DNA from 2 places in the Roseburia sp. CLA-AA-H209 genome. Region 2 is predicted to be linked to the other one. Evidence: riboswitches for the same ligand, from Rfam matches in the RefSeq annotation. Region 2 holds a riboswitch; the other holds the start of a gene.
The links. A riboswitch is a leader RNA that binds a small molecule or an ion and turns the genes downstream of it on or off. The one in region 2 is predicted to bind ZMP and ZTP.
Positions count from the first base shown of each region.

Region 1: it holds a riboswitch for ZMP and ZTP, as region 2 does, so the genes downstream of both, LKD41_RS10325 (IMP cyclohydrolase) here and pflB (formate C-acetyltransferase) in region 2, are expected to answer to the same signal.

Region 1 is NZ_JAJEQU010000010.1:36,689-44,591, forward strand. Features, by position in the region: gene LKD41_RS10320 (phosphoribosylaminoimidazolecarboxamide formyltransferase) at 518-1,696, opposite strand; gene LKD41_RS10325 (IMP cyclohydrolase) at 1,737-2,450, opposite strand; ZMP/ZTP riboswitch at 2,586-2,666, opposite strand; gene LKD41_RS10330 (glycosyltransferase family protein) at 2,709-3,902, opposite strand; gene LKD41_RS10335 (PFL family protein) at 3,927-5,291, opposite strand; gene LKD41_RS10340 (ACT domain-containing protein) at 5,396-5,680, opposite strand; gene LKD41_RS10345 (MBL fold metallo-hydrolase) at 5,716-6,513, opposite strand; gene LKD41_RS10350 (cell division FtsA domain-containing protein) at 6,534-7,903, opposite strand, start outside.
Region 2 is NZ_JAJEQU010000002.1:229,065-236,967, forward strand. Features, by position in the region: gene LKD41_RS03555 (MBOAT family O-acyltransferase) at 1-370, opposite strand, end outside; gene LKD41_RS03560 (MATE family efflux transporter) at 476-1,801, opposite strand; gene LKD41_RS03565 (MerR family transcriptional regulator) at 1,880-2,692, shown strand; gene pflA (pyruvate formate-lyase-activating protein) at 2,739-3,473, opposite strand; gene pflB (formate C-acetyltransferase) at 3,620-5,872, opposite strand; ZMP/ZTP riboswitch at 6,066-6,145, opposite strand; gene LKD41_RS03580 (amino acid ABC transporter ATP-binding protein) at 6,229-6,969, opposite strand; gene LKD41_RS03585 (amino acid ABC transporter permease) at 6,959-7,645, opposite strand; gene LKD41_RS03590 (transporter substrate-binding domain-containing protein) at 7,666-7,903, opposite strand, start outside.

The DNA of each region.
Region 1 (7,903 bases), on a different contig from region 2:
TTTGGTTGGTGGGAAAATCAAAAGAGCGTTTGATAAAAAGATTTTGCCATCAAAAAGAGGTGTCTGGTTCCTGACACAAAATTCCGCAGTTACTAAGCAGTTTGTTTTTCTTTTTGAGATAAAAACAGTCTTTCCAATGTTTGACAAGATGTCTGTACGGTTCGTCGAAGTACGGATGCATAATAAAGGCTGTTAGGGGCACTTGGAATTTCGTCTGGCAACAGGCAACGCTGGCACAGGGATGTGCCAGCGAGGCGCATTTGAACATGGATGTGAATTTGCGCCGGTTGCCAGACAAACCAAAATTTTAAATTGAAATTCCTAGTGCCCCTTGCAGGCTTTATAGAGCATCCGTACCCGACGGACAGTGCAGACATCCAGTCAAAGCAACGGAAAGACTGCTTACATTCAAGAAAAACAAACTGCTAAGAACTGCTGAAATTTTATATCAAAGGAATCCAGCACCTCTTTTGACAGCAAAATCTTATCTTTCAAATCCTATCTGATTTTCCAGCTCTTAGTGGTGGAACAGACGGATTCCGGTAAAGCTCATCACCATACCATATTTGTTACAGGTTTCGATTACATGGTCATCACGGATAGATCCGCCCGGCTGTGCTACATACTGCACGCCACTTCTGTGGGCGCGCTCGATGTTATCTCCAAATGGGAAGAACGCATCAGAGCCAAGAGATACTCCGGTATTCTTATCTAACCATGCACGTTTTTCTTCTGCCGTAAATACAGCAGGTCTGGTCTTAAATATCTTCTCCCATTCGCCATCTGCAAGTACGTCCATATAATCCTCGCCAATGTAAAGGTCGATTGCATTATCACGGTCAGCTCTGCGGATTTTATCTAAAAATGGCAGATTCAATACCTGTGGAGACTGGCGTAACCACCAGTTATCTGCTTTGGAGCCTGCTAATCTGGTACAGTGGATACGGGACTGCTGTCCGGCACCAATACCGATTGCCTGTCCGTCTTTTACATAACATACGGAGTTAGACTGTGTATATTTTAAAGTAATCATGGAAATTGCCAGATCTCTCTTTGCTGATTCCGGCAGCTCTTTGTTTTCTGTTACAATATTGTCAAAGAAATGCTCGTCAATATTTAACTCATTTCTTCCCTGCTCAAAGGTAACGCCAAATACCTGTTTCCGCTCGATTGGGTCTGGAATATAGTCAGGATCAATTTCAATGACATTGTAATTGCCATTTTTCTTTGCTTTTAAAATTTCTAATGCGTCATCATCATAGCCCGGTGCAATAACTCCATCAGATACTTCTCTTTTAATTAAAAGTGCGGTTGCTTTATCACAGACATCAGAAAGAGAAATGAAATCTCCGAAAGAGGACATACGGTCAGCGCCTCTTGCTCTTGCATATGCATTGGCAATCGGTGTAAATTCTACATCCATGTCATCTACCCAGTAAATCTTACGCTCTACGTCAGAAAGCGGAAGCCCCACTGCTGCACCTGCCGGAGAAACATGTTTAAAAGAAGTGGCTGCCGGAAGCCCGGTTGCTTTCTTTAATTCTTTTACTAACTGCCAGCCATTGAATGCGTCTAAGAAGTTAATATAACCTGGTTTACCATTTAATACTTTGATTGGCAATTCGCCATTTTCCATGTAAATTCTGGATGGTTTCTGATTTGGGTTACAACCATATTTTAATTCTAATTCTTTCATTTTTATTTTCCTCTCTCGCACGAATCTTATTCACAAAATCCTATTTGTTCTTGTTTACAATGCGGCTTTCATATTTTCCGGTTTCAATATCAATATATCTTACAAATAAAGATACCTTATTGTCTGCATTCAGGTTATTCCATACCAGCTCGGTAAATGCATCAATGTCATCTCCGATATCAACCAGTACCGGTTCGCCCTCAAAGCTTGGTAATGGATTGCCATCATTCATATAAGTATGAATGAAATGTCCTTCCCCAGCTACCGGATTCTCATAAGCAAATGTATAACGGTTGCAGGCATCCGGATTACCATTGTTGCTCTTTAAAATAGACATTGCATAATTGTATTTTCCATCTTCCACATGCATGATTCCGGAAATACGCGGTGTATAGTTAGGTGCGTCCGGCTCAAATTCTCTGGTTCTTAATGCCTGTTCGAAGGTCTGCTGTTTATCCATCAGTTCATAAATGGTATCTGTCTGGTCTCCATTGGTTACAATGGTCTTATTGCCCAGTACACGAACCGGTGCATAAATAATAAGACTTGGGTCACTTAATTTTGCAGGGTCAAATGCCTGGGTACGGATTCCTTCTCCATCCTCAACAAATACACGGTTACGGCTGTTCTCGCTTCTTCCCATGATAAAATAAGCAGTTACCGCATACTTTCCATTCTTCGACTTTCCAATTACAATTCCTCTTCCCGGATAAGTAGTGCTTCCAAGTTCTTCTGCTAATGAAGTCATCTTCATTTTTGTTCCTCCTTCTTACGCTCCATGTAATTTTTAAAGTTGCTGCAGCTTTCCGTCAAAGTCTCTTTCTCTTTCGAATTTTTCCTGTGACTTTTCCTGTTTGCATGCATAAAAAATACCGACACGTATCCCGAGCTTAACTGCCCAGACGGTCGGCTTTCTCAGGTCATACTTCATGTGGTTATTCCCACGGTTCCGTCAGTCATATGACCTGAATTTAGTAAAACATATTCCAAAACACTTGTCAAGGAATTCTTCCTATAAGAACTCTCTCAGACGTTCTGCACGGTTCGCCCAGGTATCTTCCTTAAGTGCTCGTTCATAAGAATATTCTATGATTTCTTTCATTTTCTTCGGATGTCCCAGCATGGATAATACCTGTTCCGGCAATGCATCCAGATGCTCTAACTCATAAAATGCCAGATCTTTTCCATCGCAGAAACGCTCCTTTAAATAAATGCTGCCATCTGTCAGGGATACTGCTTTATTTAACATGGCTGTAAAAATTCTGTCATGGGCTCCATCCTTAAACCACGGCATGGTATTCAATGCAATCTTGGTATTCCGGATGATTTTTACGCATTCGGCAGAATCAAGCTGCCTTCCGTTTAAAATAAGATTCTCCAGATGTTTTACCTTAAGATTCTCCCACCCTTTGCCAAAAACATGTACCCGTACTCCATTGTCTACCAATGTCCGCACTGTTTCTCCACGGAAATAAGTCCGGTTATACATATCCAAAAAAAGCATTCCTGCAAAGCATGCCATCAGCTCCCGCTCCGTTACTTCCGGAATCTCCCGGCGGACAAAATGCTCCATGGCAGAATCTAACGGCTCTGACGGATGCAGGCGGAGATAATTTAATATCTCATGATAGAAATCAATATATTCCTTCGTCTGGCTGGTAAAATGCTCTTCAATTGCCGGAAGATGCACATAGTTTGCGATAAAACCCACTTCATATTCCCGGTTCTCATATGGAATAAAGTCTGTAGAAATACGTTCTTCCTTATCCATCAGAAAATTCCCTGCCAATGGTAAAAAATGACAGGGAATCCCTTTATAAAACCGTTTCATATAAGAAATATGCTGACGGTCGATGCAGAACACAGTCAGATTTGGAATTGTCTCATCAAGCTGCTTATGATAATACAACGGATGGTCCACAAGAATGCAATAGACCGGAATATTTCTGCTGGCAAAGACAGACTGAGACTCTGTCTCCAACAGGAACTCCTCCCCGCTTAATCCGATAAAGTTAAAGGTAATGACTGCGGTCTCGCCACTTTTTAAAAAGCGGCTTAATCGTTTTGTGTCAGCATATTCTGCCTGAATGTCAAAGAAGAAAATCTGATATCCCATCTTGCGAAATGACGCTGCCATCTCATGTGAAAAATAAGTTAATGTTTCTACGCCTCGTTCAAAAAACACAAGTTTACGGATATCACTCATTTTCTTTCTCCATTTCAAAAAATCCTAGTTCTTAAAGCTGTGAATTGGTGCAGGAATTCTTCCCCCACGGTTGATAAATGCATCACAGGAATACTGGTTTACCGGCATAATCGGTGCATAGCCGAATAATCCACCAAATTCTACAGTATCGCCTACTCCCTTTCCGATTACCGGAATCAGACGGGCTGCTGTAGTCTTCTGGTTAATCATTCCAAGCGCCATTTCATCTGCGATAATACCGGAAATGGTAGTTGCCTTGGTATCACCCGGAATTGCAATCATATCGAGACCTACGGAACATACACAGGTCATTGCTTCTAATTTCTCCAGTGTAATGGCATTTGCCTGCACTGCATTAATCATTCCCTGGTCTTCGCTGACCGGAATAAATGCACCACTTAAACCACCAACATAAGAAGATGCCATTACGCCACCCTTCTTAACCTGGTCATTTAAAAGAGCAAGAGCTGCTGTCGTTCCCGGAGCACCTGCATATTCAAGACCAATTTCACAAAGAATATCTGCCACACTGTCTCCGATTGCAGGAGTTGGTGCCAGAGATAAATCTACAATACCAAATGGAATATTTAAAATTCTCGACGCTTCCTGTGCTACAAGCTGACCTACACGGGTTACTTTAAATGCAGTCTTCTTGATGGTCTCACATAATACTTCAAAATTCTCTCCACGGACTTTTTCCAGTGCAGTCTTTACAACACCCGGTCCGCTGACACCAACATTGATTACCGCATCTGCCTCTGTTACACCATGGAATGCGCCTGCCATAAACGGGTTGTCATCCGGTGCATTACAGAATACAACCAGTTTCATACAGTCTACAGAATCTCTGTCCTTAGACTGCTCTGCCACCTCTAAAAGAATCTCTCCCATTAATTTTACAGCATCCATGTTAATTCCGGTTTTTGTGGATGCAAGATTTACAGAACTGCAGACTCTTTCGGTACGGCAAAGTGCCATTGGAATAGAACGGATTAAAAGCTCATCTGCCTTTGTCATTCCCTTGGATACCAGTGCAGAATATCCACCAATCAGGTTTACTCCTACTGCTTTGGCTGCTGCATCCATAGTATCTGCGATGGTTGCAAAATCTTCCGGTGTCTTGCAGGCTGCCCCGCCAACCAGTGCAATTGGTGTAACGGAAATTCTTTTATTTACGATTGGAATTCCAAATTCCTGCTCAATCTGATTTCCTGCTGATACCAGATCCTTTGCCACTGTAGTAATTTTCTTATAAATGTTATCGTTTAACTTCTTTAAATCAGAATCAATACAATCCAAAAGACTGATTCCAATGGTAATGGTACGGACATCTAAGTTCTCATGCTCCACCATTTTATTGGTTTCGCTTACTTCCATTATATTAATCATTTTTTGTCTCCTATATTCTGCCTTTCTACGCAGCTCATTTCCTGTATTTTCATTGATACGCCTTAGTGACCTGCCAACAGCAGTTCCTTTTTATGTAAGTCGTATTAAATTCTGTGCATCATATCAAAGATTTCTTCTCTCTGACATTTGATGGTAACACCGATTTCCTCACCTAATTTTTCCAGTGCTGCAGAACACTCAGCAAATGGTGTTTTGGATGTATTTAAATCAACAATCATCATCATATTGAAGAATCCGTCAATGATAGTCTGTGAAATATCCAGTACATTGATATGCTGTTCTGATAAATAAGTACAAACTTTTGCGATAATTCCTACAGTATCTTTTCCTACTACAGTAATAATTGTCTTGCTCTGTGTCTTTTCCATTTTGTTCTCCTCTTATTTTTGCTTTCTTAATATTCTTAAATCCGGATAAGCTCAGACACTTCGTCCCGCTTTGCTACCTGGATTGGAAAATCATTTCCGTGGTACGGGTTCTCACCCTGTTCTACTTCCTGGCGCACTGTCTCATATGCCAGTTCTGCCAGATTATTTTCCTTGCTCAGATGCCCCAATACTACTTTTTTAAACTTATCATGCAGAAGCTGCCCTAAAAATTGTCCACTGCTCTCATTGGAAAGATGTCCTCTGTCCCCTAATATCCGCTGTTTCAGGGGATAAGGATAACTGCCCACCTGAAGCATACGCACATCATGATTTGCTTCTAACAATAATACATCTAAATCCTGCAGCTTGTCTATAAGATAATTGTCATATTTCCCCAAATCGGTAATGACCGCCATCTTTTTATCTGACTGTTTCATGATGTATGCCACCGGATTTGCGGCATCATGGGAAATGGATACCGGCTCCACCGTAATATCTCCAACCTGAAATTCCACTCCGGCTTCGATAGGATGAAACAATGTCTCATCTACTTTTCCCACGCTGGAAATCCCTTTGACTGCCTCAATGGTCTCTGCCGTGGCATAGATTGGAATTCCATATTTTCTTGCTACCACGCCAAGACCGGAAATGTGGTCTGAATGTTCGTGGGTCACAAGCAGTGCCTGCATTTCCGCGGTTTTCAAACCGATACTGTTTAATCCTGCTTCAATGCGCTTTCCACTGATTCCGGCATCAATCATCAGATGGCTGCTTTCTGTTCCTGCGTAGATACAGTTTCCACTGCTTCCACTTGCAATACTGCATAATTCCATTTTCTTATGTCTCTTTCTATTTAGTAATTCTCTTTCCAGTACACTTCAATTTTATCGCCATCCTGCAATACCTGTGTATACTGGGCATCCATGCCATTAATTAAAGTTACAATTGCTCTTCCATGGGATGCTGACAAATCAAAATCAATATAATCAAAAATATCCACGAATACATATTCTTCTTTGCCACTTAAAGTAATTTCCTGATTGTTTGCAATAATATGTAATTCTTTGCTTTCCGGCTCTGTCGGTTTCTGCACCGGTGCATCGGCTGCTGCTTCTGCTGCAGAATCTGTATTCGTTTCAACTGCCGGCTCATGAACTTCAGCTGCACTGTCTGTGCTTTCTTCCGTTGAAGTTTCTTCTTCCGGTCCGGCATCAAATCTGTGGTCTGCCTGTCCATAGGAAATATGACGTTCACCGCTTTCATAGGCAGAAGCACTCCATTCGATTTCAAAGTTCTCATAGCAAAGGGAACCCATATCTGCCGGTTTTCCATTTAAGATAATTCCGGCTTCTTCATCAATCCGCACATCCATAAACTCTGCCAGCTGTCCAATGGTATAGAAGTTTCTGGTTTCGATTTCGTCCCCTTCCTGAATAACATAATTAGAAGGTTCAAGGCTTCCATTGACCTGAACAAATTTCGGGCAGGTAATATTGATGCCATTGACCTGGAAGGTAATGGTGGAGGATGTATATTCATCTAACTGTTCAATCGTAGATACGGCTTCTTTTCCAATGGTAGAAGCTTCTATGGTAATCTCGGAATTCGGAACCAGTGGTGTATTGATGCTGACTACTCTTCCGTCCACTTTAACAATGGCAGATTCTCCCGGTTCTCCACGGACGATTCTCGGCTTGCCATTTACGGTAAACTCTACTGCCTTGCCCCGTCTTGGGAACAGTGCTTCATTCGGGAAGCCCGCCTGCAATGCTGCATCCACAATGGTAAGATGGCTGTTATCATAAAGCTTTAAGCGTTCTCCGTTAAACCGGACCATAATGAAATTATTCTTCTGGTCATAATAATTAAGACAGATTCCAATCGGCGTTACCAGTAATGGGTCTTTCTTAATCTCTTCCTGTGCAAAATGAACCTCTTTTAAAACTTCTTCTCCACGTAATGCCACACGTTCTCTTGGAATTTCAAGCTTGTCTGCAAGCATTTCCGTAAATCCGTGGATTTTGCCGCCGCCGCCAACTACGAAGGCTGCGCTGACCGATTTATCACCATTTAACTCTTTGATTTTCTCTGCCACCTCGGTAGTAATCTTATCTACCGTATCATGGGTTAAATCCCAGATTTCTTCGGATGGAATCGTATGGGTAATGCTCATGATATCGGTAAATTCCACTTCATCTGCCATACCGGATGTCAGCTTCATAT
Region 2 (7,903 bases):
TCAGATTCCATGTTTCCAGCTGTACCTTAACGTGCATTGCACCAAAAAGGGCATTCAGATTCTCTATAAGAAAGCCCAGATATTTAAACAGAATGAGCCATCCTAAATCATAGACGATTCCAACCACAAGCCAGGCTTTCCTCGCCCGCTTCGTCTTCTGTGCTTCAATCAGTTTTCCAGCCACGAAATTGACCACCACAGACATAATCATAAGTAAAAGATAACCCGGATTTCCCCTGACACCATAGTAATAAAAACCAAGGCTGGCAAGGAAAAGCCAGGCATTCTTATAAGAAGCCGGCAGGATATAATAAACCAGAAAAAATACCGGCATAAAATACATGATAAATGCTATGCTGCTAAAAACCATCTTTCGTATCCTCTCTTTACTATCTTAAAATAGTATTATCCATTCATTCTTTACCATTCATTATACTCTTTATAGATTAGACGTTCCAGATAAAAAAAAAGTTTCTTAAATTCCGTATTTCGATAAATTTCTTCTCTGACAGTAAAAAGAAAGTCCTGATGTCACAAATTCTGCCACCGGAACTGCCAGCCAGACTCCCTTTAATCCGATAATTTGCGGCAGAATCAGTAAAGAGGCCAGAATACAGACAAAGGTTCTGCTGAAGGATACCAGTGCAGATGTTTTTCCATCAGAAAGTGCCGTGAACAGCGAAGAGGTAAATACGTTATAGCCGCTGAAAAGATAGTTGATGCCAAACAATGCAAATCCCGTAACTGTCATTGCAAAGGTATGACTGCTTTCTGAGACAAATACTGATGTAATCGGCTTCGCCAGAAGGATGGATGCCACCGCCATAAAACCGGAAGATATTTTTACAAACCGGTTACTGATATGGTAAACGTTACTTAATTTTTCACTGTTCTTTGCTCCGTACTGGAAGCTGATAACCGGTGCCACACCCATGGAAAATCCAAGATACAGCGCATTGAATAAAAACTGTCCGTATAAAATAATGGTAATTGCAGCTACCCCGTCTGCTCCAACCATACGCATCAGAATAATATTAAAAAGGTATGTAATTACTGCATTGGAAAGGTTCGTTACCATCTCGGAAGAACCGTTGGTGCAGGACTGCCACAATGCTTTTCCATCCCAATGGAAGCGGGTAAAATGAAGTCCTTTTCTTTTCACAAGGAAATAGATGACTCCCACTACCGCAGGAATCATCTGTCCGATGCCTGTTGCAATAGCTGCTCCGGCAATGCCAAGCTGCATTGGTCCCATAAAGACATAATCTAAGATTGCATTGGCTACACCTCCGGCAGTAATCAGTCCGAGTCCATATGCAGGTTTTCCTGCAGTCACAAAGAAGCACTGAAATAAACTCTGCAAAATACAGCACGGTCCAAAATACATCATATAAATAAGATATGTTTTCCCATTTTCGAATAAAGAGTCGTCTGCTCCTAATGCATATACAATCGGTTTATGAAAAAGTAATACAATAACCAGCAGCACCAGGCTTACAGCAACTCCTGCCACTGCAAGAAAAGTAAAGTTCTCACATGCTCCCTTTTCATCTCCCTCACCCATTTTTCTCGCTACCACTGCACTTCCACCGGTTGCCAGCATAACGCCGATTGCAATGAGAATACAAATAACCGGCCATACAATATTGACTGCGGAAAGAGCGCTTTCTCCTACCAGTCTTGACACAAAGATTCCATCTATGATTGTATACAATGACATAAATACCATCATAATCATAGATGGCAATGCAAATTTCAATAAGGATAATGTTTTAAAGTTCTGATTTAACGAATTCGACATGATAACCTCCTTGTCTTATGAATCACTATTTGCTATCATAAACTATATGGTAACCATATAGTCAAGGAGATTTTTTTAATGAGTAGAAATGAATATCTGACCACAGGAGAAGTTGCCCGGATGATGGGCACTACAAAAAATACACTGTTTCACTACGACCAGCTTGGTATTTTTTCACCCGAAGCAAGAGGGGACAATGACTACCGCTACTACACCGTCCGCCAGATGGATGTGTTAGATGCCATTATCACGCTGCGGGAACTTGGCATGCCTCTGCCGGAAATTAAAGAATACATGGAACACCGAAGCCCGGAAAATTATGCCACACTTCTTACGAAAGAAAACGCTGTCATCGAACAGCAGATTCGTGCATTAAAAGAAAAACAGAAGTGGATTCAAAGACAGCAGAAACGAATTAAAACCAGCCTGACTATAAATCCGGATATCATTGAAGAAGTCTCTCTGCCAGGATTTTATATTGCAGCACACCCTATCAGTTCTTCCGATGATAAGACCATCTCCGTAAAAGTCAGTGAGCTTCTGAACTCCTATTATGAAAGCAAGGAAACTACCGGTTTTACAGTGCTTTATATCCAGATGGAGCATGACCTTGCCCGGGGTGCCCATAATCTTTATCACGAGGTATGCCTTGCCATGCAGACCCCTCCCAAGAAAATGCCTTACCGGATTCTTCCGGCTTCTAAATGTCTCGCCGCCTATCACCTGGGAGACTGGGATGATATTTCACTTGCCTATGACAGGCTGCGCAGCTACATGAAGCAGCACCAGATTACTTCATCCGATGGCAGATTCTATGAAGAAGAATTGATTAACGCTACCATGACAGATAAACGAAGTGAATATCTTACCCGCATTATCGTCAGAATCTAAAAAGCAGCATTACTTTTTTATTTTCCTGTAATGCTGCTTCTCTATTTTACAGTGCCCCAAGAATCTCTTTTGCCCGGTCTATCTGCTCCTTTGTAGGCGGGTCTACGCCTTCTAACTGGTATGGAATTCCAAGTTCCTTCCATTTAAAGACGCCTAAGGTATGATATGGCAGCACTTCCACCCGTTCTACTGTCTTAAGGGTATCAAGAAAACTTCTTAAGCGGTAAAGCTCGTCCTCTTCTGTTGTAATACCTGGCACCAGCACATGGCGGATCCACATTGCTTTGCCATGGTCTGATAAATAAGCTGCCATTTCCAAAATATTCTGATTCGTCTGTCCGGTGAGTTTCCGGTGTGCCGCATCATCCATATGCTTAATGTCTAACATAAAGAGGTCTGTATATTTCATCAGCTCATCAAATTTACTTTTAAATGGTTCTTCCAAGGAAAATGGATTGCCGGAGGTATCGAGACAGGTATTTACCCCTTTTTCTTTTGCCAGCCGGAACAGTTCTGTTACGAAATCTATCTGTAAAAGAGCCTCTCCACCGCTTACGGTGATTCCGCCCTTTTCTTTCCAATATGTTTTATAGCGAAGTGCCTTTTTTAACACTTCTTCCGGTGTCATCAGCTCTCCGCCATCTTTCGCCCAGGTATCCGGGTTATGGCAGTACTGACATCTCATATTACAGCCTTTTAAAAATACAATATATCTTACACCCGGCCCGTCTGCCGAGCCAAAGCTTTCTACGGAATGGATGCGTCCTTTTATTTCACTCATATTGCCTCCTATACACCAAAATACTTACGGATGTTTAACAACCTATGATAAAAATGTGCAGGCTTTTTTCATTAAGCCTGCACATTCTGCTTTACCTGAATCGCGGAAAAATCGTATGCTCCCCGCAGTTCGGTTACTGTCTTAAATTACATACGCTCATGACAGGTACGGGCAATAACATCAAGCTGCTGCTCTTTTGTCAGGTCGATGAACTTAACTGCATAGCCGGATACACGGATTGTGAAGTTTGCATACTCTTCTTTCTCCGGATGCTCCATTGCATCAATAAGCTTTTCTTTGCCAAATACATTAACATTCAGATGATGTGCACCCTGATCAAAGTATCCGTCCATTACATTTACAAGGTTATCGATTCTTTCCTGCTCGTTGTTTCCAAGTGCGCCAGGATTGATGGTCTGTGTATTGGAAATACCATCTAATGCCCACTCATATGGAAGCTTGGTCAGAGAGTTTAAGGAAGCTAAAAGTCCGTTCTGCTCTGCACCGTAAGATGGGTTAGCTCCCGGTGAAAGTGGTTCGCCGGCTTTACGTCCATCCGGCATAGCTCCGGTTGCTTTACCATATACTACGTTAGAAGTAATGGTAAGGATAGAAGTTGTAGGCTCAGAATCACGATAAGTATGATGTTTCTTTAATTTATCCATGAAAGTCTTAAGCAGCCATACTCCGATTTCATCTGCACGGTCATCATCATTTCCGTACTTCGGGAAGTCTCCTTCGATTTCGAAGTCTTTTGCAAGTCCGTTCTCATCACGTACGACTTTTACTTTTGCATATTTGATTGCAGAAAGAGAATCGATAACATGTGAAAATCCTGCAATACCGGTTGCAAAGGTTCTCTTTAAGTCGGTATCCATCAGAGAAAGCTCTGCTGCTTCATAGTAATATTTATCATGCATATACTGAATCAGGTTCAGTGTATTTACATAGATGTCTACTAACCAGTCCATCATCTTGTCATATTTTGCCATTACTTCATCATAGTCAAGATATTCAGCTGTAATCGGTGCGTAGTTTGGTCCTACCTGCTCGCCTGATTTTTCATCAACACCACCGTTGATTGCATAAAGCAGACATTTTGCAAGGTTTGCACGAGCACCGAAGAACTGCATCTCTTTACCTGTCTGTGTAGCAGATACACAGCAGCAGATTGCGTAATCATCGCCCCATACCGGTTTCATTGCATCATCGTTCTCATACTGGATTGAGCTTGTTTCAATCGAGATACGTGCTGCATAATCACGGAAGGTCTGTGGCAGTCTGGATGAATAGAATACAGTAAGATTTGGTTCCGGTGCCGGTCCCATATTCTCTAAAGTATGAAGGAAACGGAAGTCTGTCCTGGTTACCATGGAACGTCCGTCTACACCTGTTCCTGCTACATCAAGGGTTGCCCATACAGGGTCACCGGAGAATAACTGGTTATAAGAAGGAATACGTGCGAATTTAACCATACGAAGTTTCATTGTGAAATGGTCAATCAGCTCCTGAGCCTGCTGCTCGGTAAGAATTCCCTTATCCATATCTCTCTTAATATAAATATCAAGGAAAGTAGAAACACGTCCTACTGACATTGCTGCACCGTTCTGTGTCTTGATTGCTGCAAGGTATCCGAAGTATAACCACTGAACAGCCTCTTTTGCATTGGTTGCAGGTCTTGAAATATCATATCCGTAAATCTCAGCCAGTTTCTTCATGTCTTCCAGACATTTAATCTGCTCTGCAATTTCTTCTCTTAAACGGATGACATCATCTGTCATCTGTCCGCATCCGCAGTTGGCTTTGTCTTTCTTCTTCTCAGCGATTAAGTAATCCAGTCCGTATAATGCTACACGGCGGTAATCACCTACAATACGTCCACGACCGTAGGTATCCGGAAGACCTGTTAAAATCTTAGCATGACGAACCTTCATCATTTCCGGTGTATAAGCATCAAATACTGCTGTATTGTGTGTCTTATGATACTTGGTGAAAATTTCTTTTAATTTATCATTTACTTCATAACCGTAGGTCTCACATGCCTGAACAGCCATCTTGATTCCACCATATGGCATGAAAGCTCTCTTTAATGGTTTGTCAGTCTGAAGACCAACTACCTGCTCTAAATCTTTTAAGCTTTCATCAATATATCCCGGACCATAAGCTGTAATTCCGGTTACAACCTCTGTCTCCATATCAAGAACGCCGCCCTTGGCACGCTCTTCTTTCTGTAATTTCTGAAGTGCCCCCCATAGCTTGTTGGTTGCATCTGTCGGCTCAGCTAAAAAGCTCTCATCTCCATCATATGGAGTGTAGTTGTCCTGAATGAACTGACGAACATTGATTTCTTCTTTCCAGAGACGTCCTTCGAATCCATCCCACTCTTTCATTTCAATCATTACGATATCCTCCTAAAAAATGTATTCAGTATGAACACTGAATGGTTACTAAATTTACTGTCAACAGACTTTTTATTCATCGGCTTGAATTAGTCTTGCTTAACTATGGTTAGTATATACTGACCGTTATTTTTTTGTCAATATCTTTTGATGTTCAAAATAACATACAAAAGAAAACGAGCCAGTCCTCCAGGTTCATCGCCCAGACGGTCGGCTCGTTTTCGTTATACTTCATGTGGTTTTTCCACTTATCCGTCAGTCATATAACGGTTTTATCATAGACTATTTCTTTTCTTATTGCAATAGCTTATGAAAACTTTTTATCAACTATTTTTTCCGTTTTATCTGTTCTTTCGCTACAATACTTTGGAAAGGAAGTCGCAAAGACGCGGATTCTGTGGATTGGCGAAGAATTCTGCCGGTGTATTCTCTTCCTGAATCTGTCCTTCATTGATAAACATGACACGGCTTGCCACTTCTCTTGCAAATCCCATTTCGTGCGTTACCACTACCATAGTCATTCCGTCCTGTGCCAGTTCTTTCATAATTTCAAGAACTTCTCCTACCATTTCCGGATCCAGTGCGGAAGTCGGCTCGTCAAATAACATGACATCCGGATTCATTGCCAGTGCTCTTGCAATTGCAATACGCTGTTTCTGTCCACCTGAAAGCATTGCGGGATAGGTATCTGCTTTATCAGACAGTCCGACTCTCATCAAAAGCTCGTCCGCACGCTTAGATGCCTCTTCCTTATTCATAAGTCCGGTCTGAACCGGTGCCAGCATGATATTTCCTTTTACGGTATAATTTGGGAACAGATTGAACTGCTGGAATACCATTCCAATCTTCTGACGCATCTTGTTGATGTCTACGGATTTATCCGTGATATCTGTTCCTTCAAAAGTAATCACACCGGAAGTCGGCTCCTCTAAAAGATTTAAGGAACGTAAGAATGTGGATTTACCACAACCGGATGGTCCGATGATGGCTACTACCTCTCCCTGGGCGATTTCTGTGGAGATACCATTTAATACATTTACATTTCCAAAGGATTTACACAAATCCTTTACTTCAATCAATACCTTCTTATCGCTCATTTGTTCTCAACCTCGTTTCCAGTTTATGTACACCAGCCGTTAAAATCATAACGATTATCAGGTAGATAATTGCAACCCCGAACAATGGTAAGAATGGGTCATAAGTCTGGCTACGGATGATATCGCCGCCCTTTGTCAAATCCGGGATTGCAATATATCCACTGATGGAAGTCTCTTTCAGTAAAGTAATAAACTCATTTGCCAGAGCAGGAAGTACATTCTTAAATGCCTGTGGCAGTATAATCAGACGCATGGTCTGCGAATAATTCAATCCGAGGCTTCGTCCAGCTTCAAACTGTCCTTCGTCTACAGACATGATTCCGGAACGTACAATCTCTGCTACATAGGCAGCCGAATTCAAACCAAAAGCGATTACAGCCACTGCAATCTTATTATCGAGTGCAACCAGAATAATATAGTACATAATCAAAAGCTGTACCATCGTAGGGGTTCCACGCCATATGGTAAGATACATTTTACATATAAAATTCAAAACATTTAATCCACCATGTTTATCATGGGTGGAACGGATAATTGCGACTAAAAATCCAACCACAATACCCAGAAGTACTGCAAGCACTGCAATAAGCAGTGTATTGCCAAGACCACGTAACAGATAAAGATATCTGTCTTTCTCTATAAAATCCTGTTGAAAGCTGCTTAAAAAATCGCTCAAGGTCTTTCCTCCTATACCGATTATTTATTTCTTACTACAATAACCTGGCTTGCTGTTGCATAAGTATCTGTAAAGTCAATGTTCTTAAGACGGTCTTCTGTTACAGTCATTCCTGCTGCACCAAAATCTGCTTTACCGGAAGATACTGCTGCGATGATTGCATCAAATTCCATATCTTCAATCTCTAAATCATAACCAAGCTTGTCACAGATTGCTTTTGCGATATCTGCATCGATACCAACTACGTTGTCACCATCA